DNA from 2 places in the Mycobacteroides saopaulense genome. Region 1 is predicted to be linked to the other one. Evidence: riboswitches for the same ligand, from Rfam matches in the RefSeq annotation. Region 1 holds a riboswitch; the other holds the start of a gene.
The links. Region 1 has a riboswitch for S-adenosylmethionine ahead of MYCSP_RS17255 (bifunctional o-acetylhomoserine/o-acetylserine sulfhydrylase). Riboswitches for the same ligand answer to the same signal wherever they lie in the genome.
Positions count from the first base shown of each region.

Region 2: another riboswitch for S-adenosylmethionine. It lies ahead of MYCSP_RS02170 (aminotransferase class V-fold PLP-dependent enzyme); the one in region 1 lies ahead of MYCSP_RS17255 (bifunctional o-acetylhomoserine/o-acetylserine sulfhydrylase).

Region 1 is NZ_CP010271.1:3,443,062-3,450,523, forward strand. Features, by position in the region: gene trpS (tryptophan--tRNA ligase) at 1-243, opposite strand, end outside; gene MYCSP_RS17240 (exodeoxyribonuclease III) at 304-1,131, opposite strand; gene MYCSP_RS17245 (alpha/beta fold hydrolase) at 1,252-2,130, shown strand; gene MYCSP_RS17250 (NADP-dependent isocitrate dehydrogenase) at 2,225-4,471, opposite strand; SAM riboswitch class IV at 4,665-4,814, shown strand; gene MYCSP_RS17255 (bifunctional o-acetylhomoserine/o-acetylserine sulfhydrylase) at 4,961-6,286, shown strand; gene metX (homoserine O-acetyltransferase MetX) at 6,283-7,437, shown strand; gene MYCSP_RS17265 (class I SAM-dependent methyltransferase) at 7,461-7,462, shown strand, end outside.
Region 2 is NZ_CP010271.1:427,749-435,210, reverse strand. Features, by position in the region: gene MYCSP_RS02190 (2-oxo-4-hydroxy-4-carboxy-5-ureidoimidazoline decarboxylase) at 1-150, shown strand, start outside; gene MYCSP_RS02185 (hypothetical protein) at 158-595, opposite strand; gene MYCSP_RS02180 (SDR family NAD(P)-dependent oxidoreductase) at 648-1,607, opposite strand; gene MYCSP_RS02175 (flavin-containing monooxygenase) at 1,604-3,193, opposite strand; gene MYCSP_RS02170 (aminotransferase class V-fold PLP-dependent enzyme) at 3,275-4,555, opposite strand; SAM riboswitch class IV at 4,588-4,732, opposite strand; gene MYCSP_RS02165 (TerC family protein) at 4,963-5,928, shown strand; gene MYCSP_RS02160 (Pls/PosA family non-ribosomal peptide synthetase) at 6,112-7,462, shown strand, end outside.

The sequences.
Region 1 (7,462 bases):
GCCCGGGTCCACGCCCAACGCGACGTACTGCGCGACCACGGCGCGGGTACGCCGACGCAGCTCCTCCGGATCCTGCGCGACGGTGATCGCATGCAGATCGACGACGCAGAAGAGGGCCTCGTACTCGCGCTGCAACCGCACCCACTGCTGCACAGCACCCAACACGTTTCCGAGATGAAGCGAATCGGCAGTGGGTTGGATCCCGGAGAACAGCCGTCCCCGGGGCGCAGTGTCAGCAGTCATGGTGCGTCCATCCTGGCATGAACGGTCAACGCCATTTACCGCAGCAGGCCGCTCAATCGGCTAGTGCAGCCGGTACTCGACGGTCACCGGCGCGTGGTCGGACCAGCGGAGCGCATAGGCATCGGCCCGCTCCACCCGCGCCGCGTGCGCGCGCCGCCCGAGATCACCGGTGGCCAGGTGATAGTCGATGCGCCAGCCCGCGTCGTTGTCGAAGGCCTTACCGCGCCACGACCACCAACTGTATGGCCCGTCGACATCCGGATGCAGCAACCGGAAACTGTCGACCCAGCCGGCCTCCAGCAGCGAGGCGACCCATGCTCGCTCCTCCGGCAAGAACCCTGCCTTTTTCTGATTCGCCTTCCACGCCTTGATGTCTCGCTCGGTGTGTCCGATGTTCCAATCGCCGCAGATCACCGTGTCGCGCCCACTGGCAGCGAGCGCGGCCATCCGGGTACCCACGGCCGCCATGAAACGCTCCTTCTCCAGCTGGCGCTCGGTACCCGCCTCACCGGTGGGCAGATAGATGCTCGCCACCGTCAGGTCGCCGATCTCGGCCTCCAGATACCGGCCGGATTCGTCGAACTCGCCACCGTCGGCCTCCAACGCCGACCTGTTCGATGCGGTAGGGACCCGGCTGAGGATCCCCACGCCGTTGCGCCCCTTCACACTCGATGAGGCGCTCACCACATGCCACCCCGCGGTAAGCGCCGGGGCCAGCGCCTCCAGCAGCTGCTCCTCCTCCGCGCGGACCTCCTGCAGACACACGATGTCGGCGCTCGTCTGCTCCAGCCAGGGCAACAGTCCGCGGTTCTCCGCGGAGCGTTCCTTGACGGCGGCACGAATGCCGTTGACGTTGATGGTGGTGACGGTGATCTTCTTCGCGCTCATCGATCGCCGACGATAGCCGAGCGGTGTGACAGAGCCGCTGGGGAGAAGAGTGCCGACACTGCTAAGTTGACGCAAAAGTCGGTAATGTCAACGCCGCTGTTGACGCAATGAGGAGGACCCATGTTGGAAGCCGTCTTGTCGAAGTCGTCGAGCAGGCGCGCCCCCATCGAGATGGGTGAGGGCGAGCCCGTTCTGCTCCTCCATCCGTTCATGCTGTCGCAGTCGGTCTGGGAGACCGTCGCCGAGCAGCTCGCCGATGCCGGATACGAGGTGTTCGCGCCGACGTACCCCGGCCACAACGGCGGTGGCCCGATGCCCAAGTTGCCGCCGTTCTCGCAGCGCTCGGTCGACGTGTACCTCGATCAGGTCGAGCAGATCATGGACCAAAAGGGCTGGGAGACAGCGCACCTGGTGGGCAACTCGCTCGGCGGATGGATCGCCCTGGGCCTGGCGCAGCGTGGCCGCGCCCGCAGCGTCACGGCCATCGCCCCGGCCGGCGGCTGGACCAAGTACTCGCTGTTGAAGGCCGAGATCGTGGTGAAGTTCGCGGCCATGCTTCCCTGGTTGGCATTCTCGAGGCTCCTGGGCCGTCGCGCGGCGGGCCTACCGTTCGTGAAATTCGCCACCGCCCGCACCCTGTGCGGCGAGACCGAGGCACTGAGCCTGCCGGACTTCCACAGCATCTTCGAGGACATCACGCACTGCCCTGCCTATTTCGCGTCGCTGACGTCGATCCTGCCGGCGCCGGGCCTGGAGAACCTGAACACCATCTCGGTGCCCGCACAGTTGGTGTTGTGTGAGAAGGACGAGATCGTGCCGCCGGGCCGGTTCGGCAAGCTCATCGGCCAGGGCCTGCCCGCCGACGCACGACGGATCACCTTGGCGGGCATGGGACATGTGCCCATGCTGGAGGCGCCGGGCCAAGTCACCGAGGTGATCACCGACCTGATCGATCCGCTGGTCGCGGCCAAGCGCAGCGCGGCCTCCGACGCCGTCTAGACCCCTCGACAACGTCGACACGCCACGTTCTGCGCGTCCCTCTCGGGAAACGCGTCAGAACGCGGCGTGTCGGTTGAGGTGAAATCGAGGCGCGCTAGACCTCTACGGACGCCAGCACGGAGTTGAAGGTCGCACTCGGGCGCATTGCCGCGCTGGTCTTCTCCGGATCCGGCTGGTAATACCCGCCGATGTCGACCGGGCCACCCTGCACCGCGTTGAGCTCGGCGACGATCGTGTCCTCGTTCTCGACCAGCTGCTTGGCCAGCGGCGCGAACAGCTCGGCCAGCTCGGTGTCCTCGGTCTGCGCGGCAAGTTCGGCCGCCCAGTACAGCGCGAGGTAGAACTGGCTGCCGCGGTTGTCGAGCTCGCCGGTCTTGCGCGACGGGCTCTTGTCGTTCTCCAGCAGCTTGCCGGTCGCGGCATCCAGCGTGGTGGCCAGGATCTTGGCGCGGGCGTTCCCGGTCTTGATGCCCAGATCCTCCAGGCTGACGGCCAGGGCCAGGAACTCACCCAGCGAATCCCATCGCAGGTGGTTCTCCTCGACCAGCTGGCTGACGTGCTTGGGTGCCGAACCACCGGCACCCGTCTCATACAGCCCGCCGCCGGCCATCAGCGGCACGATCGACAGCATCTTGGCGCTGGTGCCCAGCTCCAAGATCGGGAACAGGTCCGTCAGGTAGTCGCGCAGGATGTTGCCGGTCGCCGCGATGGTGTCCTTGCCGCGAATCAGCCGCTCCAGCGTGTACCGCATGGCCCACACCTGCGGAACGATCTGGATCTTGAGGCCCTCGGTGTCGTGGTCCTCCAGGTAGGTCTTCACCTTGTTGCGCAGCTCGACCTCGTGGGGACGCTCGGTGTCCAGCCAGAAGACCACGTTCATGCCGGACTCACGTCCGCGCGTGACGGCGAGCTTGACCCAGTCCTGGATGGCGGCATCGGTGACGACCGGCATGCGCCAGATATCGCCTGCCTCGACGTTCTGGCTCAGCAGCACCTCGCCGGTCTCGACGTCGACGATGTCGGCGACACCTGCCTCGGCGATCTCGAACGTCTTGTCGTGGCTGCCGTACTCCTCGGCCTTCTGCGCCATGAGACCAACGTTGGGAACGGTGCCCATCGTGGTCGGGTCGAACTGGCCGTGGGTCTTGCAGAAGTTGATCATCTCCTGGTAGATCCGGGAGAAGGTCGACTCCGGGTTGACGGCCTTGGTGTCCTTGAGCTTGCCGTCGGCGCCGTACATCTTGCCGCCGGCGCGGATCATCGCGGGCATCGAGGCGTCGACGATCACGTCGCTGGGCGAGTGGAAGTTCGAGATGCCCTTGGCCGAATCCACCATGGCCAGCTCGGGCCGGTGCTCGTGGCACGCGTGCAGGTCGCGGATGATCTCCTCGTGCTGCGAGGCGGGCAGCGCCTCGATCTTGCTGTAGAGATCGGACATGCCGTTGTTGACGTTGACGCCCAGCTCGTCGAACAGCTTCTGGTGCTTTTCGAAGGCGTCCTTGTAGAAGATCTTGACCGCGTGTCCGAAGACGATGGGATGGCTGACGCGCATCATGGTGGCCTTGACGTGCAAGGACAGCATCACGCCGGTCTTGTAGGCGTCCTCGATCTGCTCCTCGTAGAAGTCGCAGAGCGCCTTCTTGCTCATGAACATGCTGTCGATGATGTCGCCCTTGCCCAGCTTGACCTCGGGCTTGAGTACTACGGCCTCGCTGGCCTCGCGGCCAGCGGGCGTGAGCACCATCTTGACCTTGCGGTCGCGGTCCAGGGTCAGCGACTTCTCACCGTGGTAGAAGTCGCCCTCCTTCATGGTCGCGACGTGGGTACGTGATGCCTGCGACCACTCGCCCATGCTGTGCGGGTGCTTGCGCGCGTACTCCTTCACCGCGCGCGGTGCACGGCGGTCCGAGTTACCTTCGCGTAGAACGGGGTTCACGGCGCTGCCAAGACACTTGGTGTAGCGCGTCTTGATGGCCTCTTCTTCCTCGTTCTTCGGATCGCCGGGGTACTCGGGCAGCTTGTAACCCTTGCCCTGCAGTTCCTTGATGGCGGCGAGCAGCTGAGGCACGGAGGCGCTGATGTTGGGCAGCTTGATGATGTTCGTGTCCGGCAGTTGGGTCAGCCGGCCCAGCTCGGCCAGATTGTCCGGAACCTGCTGGTCTTCGGGGAGGTAGTCGGCGAACTCGGAAAGGATTCGGGCGGCAACAGAGATATCGCTGGTTCGGACGTCGATGCCGGCTGGTCCGGCGAAGGCACGGATGATCGGCAAGAAGGAGTACGTCGCGAGCAGCGGCGCCTCGTCTGTCAGCGTGTAGATGATGGTCGGCTGCTGCGCACTCATGGTCACTCCCGGCATCGTTGATCGGACTTGTTGGTCGGTCAAAATTTCAGGTACCCCGTGGGTCACACGGATGCCCTATTCAGTATCACGTCGCCTCCGAGCCTAGGCGGGCGGACGGCGTGTGATCGCGCTCCCATATGCGCTTGGACTACCTGGTGGCAACCATTCGGTGAATTGCGATACGCTGCTAAGCGGTCATGAGTACCAGCGTCAAGCCCCGGCTCGCTGGTCGGCAACCCTCCAACCGCGGTGGGGTGCCCCGGGTGATTGACCAGGTTGAGTAGCCGACTGAATCGTCGACAGGTTGTCGACGGAGCAATCGGCCACACGGCAAGCGCGGGTCCGATGGCGGGCCCCGAGAAGACAGGTTGGCCCGATGAAGTATTCGTCACCCGGGGGTAAGTCCCTGCGTTCCTGTTGTCGGCACTGTCACTGTCGCTGTTGTCCCCAGCCCTGACTGCCGTACCCGACTACCCCCAGGAGAGCCCCATGACCGATATCGACCCCACACAGTGGACCTTCGAGACCAAGCAGATCCACGCGGGCCAGTCCGCCGATGCCTCGACCAATGCCCGAGCCTTGCCGATCTACCAGACCACCTCCTACGTCTTCGACGACACGGCGCATGCCGCGGCGCTCTTCGGACTGTCCGAAGAGGGCAACATCTACACCCGCATCGGTAACCCCACTCAGGACGTTGTGGAGCAGCGCATCGCCGCCCTGGAGGGTGGTGTGGCCGCGCTGCTGCTGGCCTCCGGACAGGCGGCGGCGACGCTGGCCATCGTGAACATCGCGGAGGCCGGCGACAACATCGTGTCGAGCCCGCGCCTGTATGGCGGCACGTACAACCTGCTGCACTACACACTGCCGCGCCTGGGTATTTCGACCACCTTCGTCGAAGATCCCGATGATCTCGAGTCCTGGCGCCGAGCCATCACTCCGCAGACCAAGGCGATCTTCGCCGAGTCGATCTCCAACCCCCAGAACGACATTCTCGACATCGCGGGCATCTCGGAGATCGCACACGCGGCAGGCATCCCGCTCATCGTCGACAACACCGTCGCCACGCCCTATTTGATCCAGCCGCTGGCTCACGGTGCCGACATCGTGGTGCACTCGGCCACCAAATACCTTGGCGGGCATGGCAATGCAATCGGCGGCGTGATCATCGACGGCGGCACCTTCGACTGGACACAGGGTCGGCATCCGGGCTTCACCACACCCGACCCGAGCTACCACGGGGTGGTCTTCGCCGACCTGGGCGCACCGGCCTATGCACTCAAGGCCCGCGTTCAGCTGTTGCGCGACCTCGGCCCTGCCATCTCACCGTTCAACGCATTCCTCATCGCGCAGGGTCTGGAGACGCTGAGCCTGCGCGTGCAACGCCACGTAGAGAACGCACAGCGCGTGGCCGAATACCTCGTGGCCCAGCCGGAGGTCACCCGCGTCAACTACGCCGGTCTGCCCACCTCGCCCTGGTACGAGCGCGCGAAGGCACTGGCACCCAAGGGCGCCGGGGCCGTCCTGGCCTTCGAATTGGACGGAGGAGCCGAGGCGGCGACGACCTTCATCGATGCACTGACCCTGCACAGCCATGTCGCCAACATCGGCGACGTGCGCTCGCTCGTCATCCACCCCGCGACCACGACGCACGCACAGCTCGCCCCCGCCGAGCAGGTGGCCTCGGGCGTCACCCCCGGGCTGGTCCGGCTGGCCGTCGGCATCGAGGGCATCGACGACATCCTGGCCGATCTCGACGCCGGATTTGCCGCCGTACGTCGCCTCAAACAGCCCGCGGCGGTGGCATCATCGTGACCATCGAACAGCAGCTTCCGGCTCCGAACGTCGCCCTCCCCCAGGGCGACGAGATCGCCTATGTACCAATAGGTTCGATCACGCTGGAAAGCGGTGCTGTCATCGACGACGCGATCGTCGCGGTACAGAGCTGGGGGGAGCTCTCGCCGCGTCGCGACAATGTGGTGTTCGTCTGCCACGCACTGACTGCCGACTCCCACGTGGTCGGCGAAGCGGGCCCCGACCACATCACCGGCGGCTGGTGGGAAGGAATCATCGGTCCGGGCGCGGCGATCGACACCGACCAGTGGTGCGCCATCGCCACCAACGTCCTGGGCGGCTGCCGGGGCACAACCGGTCCCACTTCCCTTGCCTGCGACGGAAAGCCCTGGGGTTCACGATTCCCCGAGGTCTCGGTGCGCGACCAGGTGAACGCCGACGTCGCCGCGCTCGCGCAACTGGGCATCACCGAGGTCGCCGCCGTACTGGGCGGGTCGATGGGTGGCGCACGCGCTCTGGAATGGGCTGTGATGCACCCGGATTCGGTGAACGCGGCACTGGTGCTGGCGGTTGGCGCGCGCGCCACCGGCGACCAGATCGGCACCCAGAGCACGCAGATCGCCGCCATTCAGGCCGATCCCGACTGGCAGGGTGGCGACTACCACGGCAGCGGACGCAGCCCCGAAAAGGGACTGAACCTCGCCCGACGCATCGCGCACCTGACCTACCGCGGCGAGGTCGAGCTGGACACCCGGTTCGGCAACGACCCCCAGGTCGGCCCGGAAGGCCCCGAGGATCCGTGGGCGGATGGCCGATACGCGGTGCAGAGCTACCTGGAACATCAGGGCAGCAAGTTCATTCGGCGCTTCGACGCCGGCAGCTACGTCATCTTGACCGAGTCACTCAACCGGCACGACGTCGGTCGCGGCCGCGGCGGCGTCGAGAAGGCGCTGCGCGGCTGCCCGGTCCCGGTTGTCGTCGGCGGCATCACCTCCGACCGGCTGTACCCGCTGCGACTGCAAGAGGAATTAGCAGACCTGCTTCCCGGTTGTACCGGCTTGCGGGTGGTCGAGTCCGTGCACGGTCATGACGCGTTCCTCATCGAATTCGATGCGGTCAGCGAGTTGGTGCGGGAAACGCTGGCACTGGCCAAGGCAACACAGGCTTCGTAAACACCGAACCTAGAGGAGCGCGAAT
Region 2 (7,462 bases), 1.6 Mb from region 1:
GACGGCGCCTCCGTGCTACGGGCGATCGCCGACCGGATGCACCATGACGTGGACACCGAACGCAAGGTGACCCGCAACGAACTCGCGAAGATCAACCGCACCCGGCTTGAACGGATGCTCGGCCCCGAGGGCGGCTACGACAACTGGTGATCGCCGCTCAGGCCGCCAGCGGGATACGTTGCGGCAGCAACGCGAACACACGGCGCACGGCACAATCGATGTCCGTGGTGGGCGATGCCGGAATGAGAGTCACCCCGTCGGCCACACCGGCCAGGTAGATATCGGCGATCAGGCCCGCCAGCCCCTCGGGAGTGCCCGCATACGAGACCGCTGCCGGAACCCTCAGGCTCGCGAAGTGCTTGCGGGCCGATCGTGAATCGGCCTCGATATGCACGTATACATCGAGGATGACTGCGGGTGCCTCCTTGCGGGAGTTCCGCAGCGAATGCCGGGCCCGCTGTGCCTGCTTCAGGTCGGGGGCGTTCACCCTCGCCGTGACACCCGTTCCGTTGGTCAGCTCATGCCATCCGTCGGCATTGTCGGTGAAGACCCGGAACGTTTGATGTTGTGTCGCCACAAACGCCACCGTACCCACGCGTACCGGCCAGGGCCATTGTTCAATTCCCGGTGAGCGGATCAGTCCCCGGTCACACCGGCGACTGCTCGGTTGCCGATGGCGTCGGGGTGCGCTCCGTCAGATTGTCGATGACGCGTTGCACCCTGGGCATGAGCGTGTCGATATCCAGTCCGAGCCAGTACGGGATCGGATACATGAAGTGTCGGTTGAGACCGGGCAGGAGCCGACTCAAGAAGTAGCCCAGCCACGCCTCGGGGCGCACCGGCGCCACCGCGAAGTTGAAGCGCGCCGCGCGCACCGTCGCCCGCGCCACTTGCGGAGGACCGATCAACTGGTCCAGAACACGCATCGGAGCCGACGACTGGAAGGCCCTCATCATGTTGTTCGCGCGCTCGCGCACGTCGTCGCGAACATCCAGACCCGCGACGGTGGCGTTCACCCCGATGTTGGTGTTGATGAAGCCCGGGCACACCGCAGAAACACCTATTCCCTTGGGGCCCAGCTCCATCCGCATGCATTCGCTCAGCATCTTCACTGCCGCCTTGGACGCGGAATATGCAGGAAAGACCGGTGTCGGGGTGATAGCTCCTGCCGAGGCGATGTTGACGATCTGGCCACCGCGGCCACGCTCGGCCATCTGCTTGCCGAAGACACGGCCACCGTAGGCGACCCCGAAGACGTTGACCCGGAACTGTTTTTCCCAGTGTTCCTGCTCCAAGTCGAAGAAGCGACCGCCGACCATGATGCCCGCGTTGTTCACCAGCACGTCGGGAACGCCGTACTCCGCCCGAACCTGTTCGGCGAATCGCTCCCACGCCGCCGGATCGGTGACGTCGAGCTGGAAGGCAACGGCCCGATGCCCCTTCCGGTGAATGATCTCCGCGGTCTCCTGTGCGGTCGTCAGATCCAGATCGGAAGCCACCACCTCCGCACCGCCCTTGGCGAATTGGATGGCGATGGCGCGCCCGATACCGCTGCCCGCACCGGTCACCACGACAAGTTCTGGTTTGCGTGCCGGAAGCAACCTCATCCCACGACCTCCTTGTTGAGCTTACGCCTGGACGCGGCCTTCACGACGGGCGCGATCGTCTCGGTGCCATAGCGGTAGTTGTCCAACCGGAAATACTTGTTGTGGAAGTACATCTCGCCGAAACCACCTGGGCGGAAGGGTGAATCGCCGTGATTGTCGATGTAGTACGTGTTGGCCGTCGAGCACGCCGGCGAGAGCCAGAGGTGATTCTTGTTGCGCTCATGCATCTTATGGAAGTACGCCTCATGCACCTGCGGCTTGACCTCGGCGGTGGTGGCCCCACGCTTCTTGGTTTCCGCGATGACGCGGGCGGCGTGCGCGGTGGTCGACTCGATCAGCATGTGATACGGCCCGAAGACATATCCATAGGGCCCGAGGACCAGAAAGAAGTTGGGATAATCGGGGATCGAGACCCCTTGATATGCCTGGTAACGATTCTCCTGGAAGAACTGCTTCAGGTCCTTGCCGCGCCGGCCCGCGGTCGGGAAGGCGGGCATGTGATCCCAGATCGCGAATCCGGTGGCGCAGATCAGCACATCCACCTCGCGCTCGACCCCGTCCGCGGTCAACAACCCTTTCTCGGTGATGCGCTGGATCGGTTCGGTCACCAGATCGACATTGGGACGATTGAACGTCTTGAGATAGGTGTTGGAGAACGACGGTCGTTTACAACCAAATCCGTAGTAGGGCAGTAGCTTCTCCCGGGTCACCGGATCATCGACCTGAGTTCGCATCCAGGCCCGAATTCTATTGGCCATGGCCATCGAGGCGGATTCGACGTATTTGGAGTCGAGCTTGAAGACAGCATCCGGGATGTATGCGGTACTGAGGTTGATGGCGTGCCGAATACCCTTGGCCACGCCAGGAATCCCGAACAGCGTCCGCCAGAACCCGTTGTACTTCCAGTCAGGCTTGGGGCCCACGTAGATGGGCGTGCGCTGAAAGACACTGAGATGGCCGACTTCCGGAGCGATCTCCGGAACCAGCTGCAGCGAGGTGGCGCCGGTTCCGATGACGGCCACCCGCTTTCCGGCGAGCTGAATATCCTTGTCCCACAATGCGGTATGCATCAGCACACCCTGATAGGAATCGATCCCGTCTATCTCGGGAAGCTTGGGCTGCTCAAGGCCTCCGGTCGCGGCAATCACATGCCGTCCCGTGATGACGCTGTCGTCGTCCAGAGTCAGCACCCATATGTTGTGCGCCTCATCGAATTCCTGACGGACCACCCGCGTGTTGAACCGAATTCTACTGCGCAGTTGATGCTTGTCGACGAGTTCGTTGGCATATTGCTCGAGCTCATCGCCGGGCGTGAAGAACTTCGACCAGGTGGTCTTCTGATCGTAGGAGAAGCTGTAGATGAAGGTGGGGATGTCGACGGCCACGCCCGGGTACTTGTTGGCGTGCCAGGTGCCGCCGGCAGCTCCCCACTTCTCGAGGATCACGAAATCGTGGACTCCCCTTTTGGTGAGCTCCACTCCGGCTCCGATACCGCCGAAGCCGGCGCCGATGATCACGACCTCATGCTCGGGAACACCCCGCTCCAGCCCGTTGACCTCTTTACCCCGCACACGCGCACTAGTCATTCGACGTCCTTGTCAGTCCGACCCATTATGTGTCGAACTGAAAGTATCACGTATTTAGAGTTACGAATACTGTGTCGGGGATCAGGCCGCCAAGAAATCCGGGAACGGTCGCGGATCGTCCACCGGGCCCACCTGACCGTCGCGCTCGGTGTACGTCAGGGCCGGCCCCCTGTCGACGAGCTCACCGATCGCGTCCAGAAGGCGCGTGATGTCGCCCGGGGTGGTTCCCAAGCCGATGCTCGCGCGCAGCGCCCCACCCGGCGCACCCAGCCTGGCCAGGAGCGGATGCGCGCAAAATCTGCCGTCACGCAGCCCGATGCCGTGTTCGGCAGAAAGATAGGCGGCCACAACCGACGGCGTATATCCGGCGACCGTAAAGGACACGATGCCCAGGACATCTCGCCCGCTGTCCCAGATGCTCAGAGTGTCAACACCTTCGATCGCATCCAGCCCGTCGCGCAGCTGCGCGGTGAGGGCATTCTCGACCAGACTCGCCTCGCCGAGAATGGCCAATGCCTCGCAGGCCGCGGCCACAGCCGCCACCCCGACGACGTTGGGGGTACCGGCCTCATGCCGCTGCGGCCCGGTGAACCATTCCGCCCCGTCGACACTCACATCGCGAACGGCTCCGCCGCCGGCGAGATAAGGCCTCGCGGCATCAAGCCAGTCGGCTTGTCCGACAAGAACTCCGGCACCGAATGGGGCGTACAGCTTATGTCCAGAGAACGCGAGGTAGTCGATTCCGTTCCCCGCCAGATCGATTCGACGGTGGGGAGCCAATTGTGCGCCGTCCACCGCGATCCTCGCCCCGCGCCGGTGTGCCACGGTCGCAAGCTCGGCCAGCGGCAACACCTCACCGGTGACATTCGAGGCGCCGGTTACGGCCAGCAGCGCCGCAGGCCGACGCTGCAGTTCCTCGTCCAGCGCCGTGACGGTATCGGCCACGGTGGCTCGATGCTCCACCACCCGGGCGCCGTACCGCTGCCAAGTCAACAGGTTTGCATGGTGCTCGATATCGAGGACGACCACCTCGCCCGGCACCGCGGCGGCCAACAGATTGAGCGAGTCGGTGGTGTTGCGGGTGAAGATCACCTGGTGGCCCTCGGCGGCACCGACGAAGCGCGCGACAGTCTCCCGAGCTCCCTCGTAGAGCCTGGTGCACACGCGCGAGGCGTAACCGGCCCCCCGGTGCACGCTGGCGTAGTACGGCAGCAGCTCGGTCACCCGGTCGGCGACGTCGCAGAGCGCGGGCGCACTGGCCGCGTAGTCGAAGTTGGCATACCTGATCCAGCCACCCTGGGCCAGAGGAACTTTGGTATCGGCCCCGACAACGCGTGCGGTCGGTTGCTCGGACACTGACATGTGACATCCCATCTCACCGGACCCGCCCGGCGAGTCCACGCTTGCCGCGCCCGGTTGAGCACGGCCAGGTCGTCACCTGGAGCACCCCGCCGTGGATGAGCCGCTGGCGCGAAGACCAACAGCGTGGAGGAGGGTTGCCGACCAGCTAGCCAGGGCTTATCGCTGGTTCTCATGACCTGTGCGCAGTCTGCACGTGGATCATGACCACCGTCAAGCGCATTGCGCAGGGTGATTTCAATCCCGATTTCCCGATCACCGCGTCATAAGGCAGACTGGCGGGCGGAGGGGAGTATTCCTTCGCTGCGGTGTCGTCATCACATCGGCCGTTGTCGGTCCGGTCGGTGCCGCGGGCCGGTCATCTGCCGGCGGAAGAGACCTCCGGCGTTTTGGCGACCGGAGGTTATTCAATGCAGGTGTCCCAGCTCGAATGGATCATCACCCTGACCGTGACGGTCGCAATCCTGATCGTCGACATCGTCGTGATCGGCAGGCGGCCCCACGAACCCTCGGTACGTGAAACCGCCACCGCACTCAGCATCTACGTGGGCCTCGCGGTGGCCTTCGGGCTCTGGGTGTGGTTCTTCCATGGCAGCCAGTACGGGCTCGAGTTCTACGCGGGCTGGCTCACCGAATACAGCCTGTCGGTGGACAACCTGTTCATATTCCTGATCATCATGGCCAGCTTCAAAGTGCCCAGGATCTATCAACAGGAAGCCCTGCTGATAGGCATCATCCTGGCGCTCATCTTCCGCGGCATCTTCATCGCCCTGGGCGCGGTGGCCATCAACCAGTTCTCGTGGATCTTCTACCTTTTCGGTGCGTTCCTGGTGTACACCGCCATCAACCTGGCGCGCGACACCGAACATGACGACGACGCCGACAACGCCGTGGTGAAGTTCGCCCGAAAGCACCTGCGCACCACCGACACGTGGGACGGCCTGCGGCTGTGGGTCCGGGATAACGGCGCCAGACTCATCACGCCGATGTTCCTGGTGATCGTCGCCCTCGGCACCACCGACCTGCTCTTCGCGCTCGACTCGATCCCCGCCATCTACGGACTCACCAAAGAGCCCTACCTCGTGTTCACCGCCAATGTGTTCGCGCTCATGGGTCTGCGCCAGCTGTACTTCCTGCTTGGCGACATGCTCAAACGGCTGGTGTACCTATCGCAGGGATTGGCATTCATCTTGTTCTTCATCGGCGTCAAGCTGATCCTGCACGCCCTGCATGAGAACGAACTGCCCTTCATCAACGGCGGCGAGCCCGTCCACGTACCCGAGATCCCCACGCTGGCAAGCCTTGCGGTGATCGTGGTCACCCTTCTCATCACCACGGTCGCCAGCCTGTACAAGACCAGACGAAGCGCCGCCTAGCCGCCCCCGCCTGGCACCCACAGGTCGACCGACGGCCCACCGTGGCAAACTCATTTGCCTGGGGCTGCGCCCGCCCGGAGGACCACTTCCGCGCGGCAGCGGGCCCAGCCGCAGCCGGACCGATAGGCTCGCTGCGGTACCCCGCCAGCCCAGAGAACCAACGCGGAAATGACGAGGAGCAGCGTGACCGGCCCCGACGAGTCACCCACCAGCCGCGCACACCAAGAGGCACCGGATCCGGCACCTCAGAACGCGCCTCACGCCGCTGCTCCGGAAGGTCCGGCGCACCCGATACCTGCGCAATACCTGCTCGGTAGGTCGGCGGCCCCGGCGCGCACCCTGATCGACATCCTGTACGCCACGGCCGCGGAGAATCCCGACGCGCCGGCGATCGATGACGGCACCATCCAGCTCACCTACTCCGAGCTCATCGTCGACGTCGAGGCGAGCGTCGAATGGCTCGGTGCCCGCGGGATCGGGCGCGGTGATCGCGTCGGCATCCGGATGCCCTCGGGCAGCTACTCGCTCTACGTCGCCATCCTGGCGACCCTGGCCGCCGGAGCCGCGTACGTTCCGGTGGACGCCGATGATCCCGATGAACGCGCGGCACTGGTCTTCGGCGAGGCCCAGGTCGCCGCCGTGATCACCCCCGACGGCCTCGTTCGCGGCCCGGGTTCCTCGCGCGGCTGGCGCGCCGCCAAGCCGACGCCACGCGATGACGCATGGATCATCTTCACCTCGGGTTCCACCGGCACCCCGAAGGGCGTGGCGGTGACACACCGCAACGCCGCCGCCTTCGTCGATGCCGAAGCGCAGATGTTCTTGCAGGACAATCCCATTGGACCGGATGACCGGGTGCTCGCGGGGCTTTCCGTCGCCTTTGACGCCTCCTGCGAGGAGATGTGGCTCGCCTGGCGCTACGGTGCCTGCCTGGTTCCGGCACCACGCTCACTGGTGCGTAGCGGCATGGATCTGGGGCCATGGCTGGTGTCTCGCGATGTCACCGTGGTCTCGACGGTGCCCACCCTGGCCGCCTTGTGGCCCGCGGAAGCGCTCGAGGCGGTACGACTGCTGATCTTCGGCGGTGAGGCCTGCCCGCCCGATCTCGCCGAACGCCTGGCCACCGGCGAGGACGGCGCCGCACGCGAGGTATGGAACACCTACGGCCCGACCGAAGCGACCGTGGTGGCGTGTGCGGCCAGGCTCGATGGGGTGAGTCCCGTCAGCATCGGATTGCCGCTGCCCGGTTGGGATCTGGCAGTGGTGGACTCCCACGGCAATCAGGTCGGCTACGGAGAGATCGGCGAGCTGGTCATCGGTGGCATCGGCCTGGCCAAGTACCTCGACCCCGAGAAAGATGCCGAAAAATACGCTCCCCTAGACACCTTGGGGTGGTCACGGGCCTACCGAAGCGGCGACCTGGTACGCCTGGAAGCCGACGGGCTGTACTTCCAGGGTCGCGCCGACGACCAGGTGAAGGTGGGCGGCCGCCGCATCGAACTCGGCGAAGTGGATGCGGCGTTGGTCAACCTGC